DNA from 2 places in the Zhongshania aliphaticivorans genome. Region 2 is predicted to be linked to the other one. Evidence: predicted binding sites of a transcription regulator. Region 2 holds the regulator's gene; the other holds the start of a gene.

Region 1 (2,471 bases), 700 kb from region 2:
CACAGGCCGCCAACAAAATCACCGATATTAATTGTAAATCGGGTGGCAACTAAGGAATCTGCTTCGCTAATGGTGTCGAGCATGCGCGGGTCGTTGTATTGCGCGGCAATTGTCGGATCAGTTTTTATTACCGACTTCCAGGCACTGGCAATATCCGGGAGCAAAGCGGTGTTAAGCATTTCCATGAAACTGAATTCAGATACCGACAAGGTTTCGCGGTCACCCTGCTGACTTGCGCCAGAACCACCAAAGTAGCGATCAACCAACTGAAATACCAACTCAGATTCAAAAGCCAAAAACAAGCTGGCACTCATTGGCAGGCCCTGCACCACAGATAAACTGCAAGGCGCAGATAAGGTGTTCACCATTTCGTCAAACTTCATCACGGTGATTTTATCGGTCTGAACCGAACTCACCGCCGCGACAAACTCCTGCATTCGATCTTTGGTCGCATTGGCAAACTGCGACTGAATCAGCGACAACGCCGGAATAAGGCGTTGCACGGCGTAATCTTGACGAGCGAGATTATACTTGCCCTTACCTGGGCCATTGTCTTCCTCCCCAGCCATAAGCGCCTCGAGTTCTTCCGGATCGAGTACGTCACTCACATTGGCAACCTCATTGCACGACGAACTTGGTAAAATACACAGCGTCGACGCCGCCTTTACCAGACTCGGTCGTTAAAACGTCGTTAATCACCGCCATCGCTTCTTCTTGAATTTTCTGACGCTGCTCTACGGTGGCAATTGCCTCGCGATCTAACTTGCTAAGAAACAAAAGCAAATCATTACGAATTCGCGGTTCATATTGCTCTACCCGACTAAAAGTATCATCTCGACGCGACATTAATTCAATTTCAATCATCAGAAAGCGCATGCTGCGCTCATTCTGCAAATTCACAACAAAGGACGGCGATAGGCTGTAATACTCCGGCGCTTTCAGCGCTGGAGCAGCAACTACCGCAGCTTCACCGTCAGCTGCGGGCATCGGCGGCGCAGTGCTCTTCATAAACCACCACGTTCCGCCGACCGCTGCCAGCAGCAAAACGAGCACACCCACAATTAAAATAATCTTTGATTTCATACATTATGATCCACAATCTGCATACAGAGAAAACATAGCTGCTAAACGGGTTATAGCAAGCCCCATGCCAATGAAAATTATACTTAAAAATCAAACGCTTAATATAGATACAAATCCTTACGACAAAACTTTGGCGCCCGCCGGCTTAAAACAACCAAAATTTAAACAACAATATCAACCTCTCTCCAACAACTAGGCTCTTGGTTGCTGCTATAATTCATCAAACATATTAAGGAGATCGTTTAATGACCGTTGCTTCAGCACGCCACATACTGGTTAAAACCGAACAAGAAGCGAAAGATATTAAAGCTAAAATTGCTAAGGGCGGCGATTTTGGTGAATTAGCGAAAAAGCATTCCGATTGCCCGTCTGGCAAACAGGGTGGCGACCTTGGCGAATTTCGCCCCGGTCAAATGGTAAAACCCTTTGACGACGTAGTTTTTAAAGAAGCCATTTTAGAAGTACACGGCCCCGTTAAAACCCAGTTTGGTTACCACTTAATTCAGACTATTTACCGCAACTAAGCCGTATTGAGCCAGTAGTAATTAAAATGCCCCGAAGGCTGTGTGCCAACGGGGTAAACAAACGTAGACGCCCCACCCTGTATATAATTCAAAATCATTTCCGTAAGCCAAGATTCAGCACCGGTTCACTGATCTAAAACCTAACGATTTTCGTAAGCTTTCATGTATCTTAAAAAACCTGAGGCTGCTGGTATGAAAAATTTCATTGTTGAAAGCTACGAACTGGTGATGGATAGCAGTAAGAATCCCCTTCGCCATCTCGATCTCGCGTCACAGCACTACACTATGCAGGTTCTCGCGTGGATGTGGAGCATGGTGTTTTCTCTGAGTTTCCTGTCTATATTCTATTTTCATTATGTATGGCTAGGCCACCTGCTAGTATTGGGTGGCGTCTGTTTCACGGTAGGTGTGTTCCGCTCCGCAGAGAATACTCGCCTGCAACTAGCCTCGGCACAAGACGAGGCTGTTTCAAAAGAAACCTACAGCCATGCCTCTGCCTGCACTTGGAAGCTAGATAAGGAAGCGTAAAAACTACGTTTTTGAATAGTAAAAGCCCCCGTATCTTTTACCAAAAGGCGCAAATATACGGGGGCTTAAACTATTTTAGCTGTGTTAAGGAATTGCGGTGCTTATTCTGCGGCTATCTCAATAAGCACCTCGCCCGGTGTTACGCGGTCGCCCTTCTTAACAAAGATATCAACAACCTTACCGGCAATATCAACCTCTCTCCAATAACTAGGCTATTGGTTGCTGCTATAATTCATCAAACATATTAAGGAGATCATTTAATGACCGTTGCTTCAGCACGCCACATACTGGTTAAAACCGAACAAGAAGCAAAAGACATTAAAGCTAAAATTGCTA
Region 2 (2,471 bases):
GACAAAGCCTATATCGTTGGCGAAGGCCGTATCGTTGCCGAAGGGGACGCCAACACCGTATTAAGTAATCAGATTGTCCGTGACATTTACTTGGGCGATAAATTTACTTTATAAGTTATGCAATGAGTAAATGAGTCGGCACAGGTATTGCAGGAGATGATTGTCCCGACTACACTGAGAGTGAGGCATAATTGTTGCCGGTAGAGTAAAACCTATTACTCGTGTTGCCATCACCCCGTTGTAGAAGCCGCTGCCTATGAAACAATCGCTACAGCTCAAAGTCGGTCAAAGCCTGACCATGACACCTCAGCTGCAACAAGCGATTCGCTTATTACAACTCTCTACCCTCGACCTCCAACAAGAAATACAATCAGCATTGGACTCCAATCCACTGCTTGAAATCAGTGATGACAGCGACGATTTTGAAGTCAATACCGAACCCACATCCGCCGAACCCAAAAAAGCAGAGAAAAGCAGCGACCAAGAGACCGAAGCCCCGCAGCCCGAAGCAGACACTGAATGGGCCGAACGCAGCGACATCCCTGACGACCTGCCGGTAGACAGCCAGTGGGACGACGTTTACCAAACCAGCGGCAGTAGCAGCGGCTCCGGCAGCGGTTCGGCAGCGGAAGACAACGACTACAGCAACGACTATCGCAATTCCAGCGCCGACTCCCTGCAAGACCATTTACGCTGGCAGCTAAACCTCAGCCGCCTATCTGATATTGACCGTTTAATTGCCGACGCCATCATCGACGCCATCGATGACAATGGCAGGTTAACGGTCAGCGCAGAAGAACTTGTCGAAGGCTTTGCCAGTGACGAAATCGAAATCGAAGAGTTCAATGCGGTTTTACATCTTATTCAGCAATTTGATCCACCGGGCGTAGCCGCCCGCGACCTGCAAGAGTGTTTATTGATTCAGCTCAAGCAATTACCCGCCGACACCTATTTAGTTGAAGAAGCCCGTCTTGTCGTGAGCCAATATATGGCGCAATTGGGCAATCGCGACTATAACCAGATAATGCGTCGCTGCCGCTTAAAAGAAGATCAGCTTCGCGACATCATAAAACTGGTGCAATCGCTCAACCCCACACCGGGTGACAGCATTGGCGCCGACGAAACTGAATATGTCGTCCCCGATGTGTTTGTAAGCAAAAAGGACGATCGCTGGCTGGTGGAGCTGAACCCTGATATTGCACCCAAAATTCAAATTAACGCACACTACGCGGCACTGGCCAGAAAGAGCAGCAATAGCAGTGATAACGACTATATCCGCGACAATCTGCAAGAAGCGCGCTGGTTTATCAAAAGCCTACTCAGCCGCAATGAAACTCTAATGAAAGTCGCAACCAAAATTGTTGAATACCAACGCGGCTTTTTAGAATACGGCGAAGAAGCCATGAAACCCCTGGTTTTACACGATATTGCCGAAGCGGTTGGCATGCACGAATCCACGATTTCACGGGTAACGACCCAAAAATACATGCACACCCCAAGAGGCATTTTTGAGCTTAAATTCTTCTTTTCCAGTCATGTATCAACCGACACCGGCGGTGAGTGTTCATCGACCGCTATTCGCGCGTTAATTAAAAAGCTGGTGGCGGCAGAAAACCCCCGTAAACCGCTAAGCGACAGTAAAATTACCGACTTACTCGGCGATCAAGGCATTCAGGTTGCCCGCCGCACCATTGCAAAATATCGAGAATCACTGGTTATTCCGCCCTCAAACGAGCGGAAACGACTGGTATAGTGGCAGTGCCCCTGTTACGGTCATTGTCGTCATACACGCGCCGTGAGGCGCTAGTTATTTTCAGCGATGAAGGAGCAAAATATGCAGATTACTGTTAGTGGTCACCACGTTGATGTTACCCCGTCTCTTCGCGATTACGTCAATACCAAGCTCGGCAAACTTCAACGACACTTTGACAACATCACTAATACCGACGTCACCCTGTCAGTAGAAAAGCTGATCCAAAAGGCCGAGGCCACCGTGCACGTCGCCGGCGCCGACCTATTTGCCACCTGCGAATCGGAGGATATGTACGCGGCGATCGACAGCCTGACCGACAAACTCGATCGACAATTAATTAAACACAAAGAAAAAACTCTCGGCCGCTAAGGCCCTTGACCTAAACCACTGTTGCAAGAAACCATGATACTCAATTCCATTCTCACCTTAGGACGCACCCACAGCGGTGCGTCCATTACCAGTAAAAAACGACTTCTTGAATTCATTTCAGCCGGTATCAGCGCCGATAATAGCGAATTTGACGCCGATGAATTATTTAATGAGCTCTTGGCCAGAGAAAGACTGGGCAGTACCGGTATTGGCCACGGCGTCGCTATTCCTCATTGTCGCAGTAGCCGCTGCACCGCGATCACCGGCATGCTCCTCAAGCTAGAGCAAGCCATCGATTTCGAAGCGGTAGACGACCAGCCCGTCGACTTGGTGTTTGCTCTTATCGTGC

What was found. Region 2 encodes sigma-54, which starts transcription at its own class of promoters, with help from an activator protein. Its sites were predicted from a motif close to TGGCACANNNNTTGCNNT; they were not measured.
Region 1: a site for sigma-54 is predicted at 1,136-1,153, ahead of AZF00_RS11665 (flagellar basal body-associated FliL family protein). Genes of this name have one in related genera too.

What each region holds. Positions count from the first base shown of each region.
Region 1 covers NZ_CP014544.1:2,625,123-2,627,593, forward strand. The annotation lists gene AZF00_RS11660 (flagellar motor switch protein FliM) at 1-608, opposite strand, end outside; gene AZF00_RS11665 (flagellar basal body-associated FliL family protein) at 619-1,083, opposite strand; gene AZF00_RS11670 (peptidylprolyl isomerase) at 1,329-1,607, shown strand; gene AZF00_RS11675 (hypothetical protein) at 1,800-2,135, shown strand; gene AZF00_RS11680 (peptidylprolyl isomerase) at 2,396-2,471, shown strand, end outside.
Region 2 covers NZ_CP014544.1:3,327,185-3,329,655, forward strand. The annotation lists gene lptB (LPS export ABC transporter ATP-binding protein) at 1-114, shown strand, start outside; gene AZF00_RS14745 (RNA polymerase factor sigma-54) at 257-1,753, shown strand; gene hpf (ribosome hibernation-promoting factor, HPF/YfiA family) at 1,835-2,122, shown strand; gene AZF00_RS14755 (PTS sugar transporter subunit IIA) at 2,156-2,471, shown strand, end outside.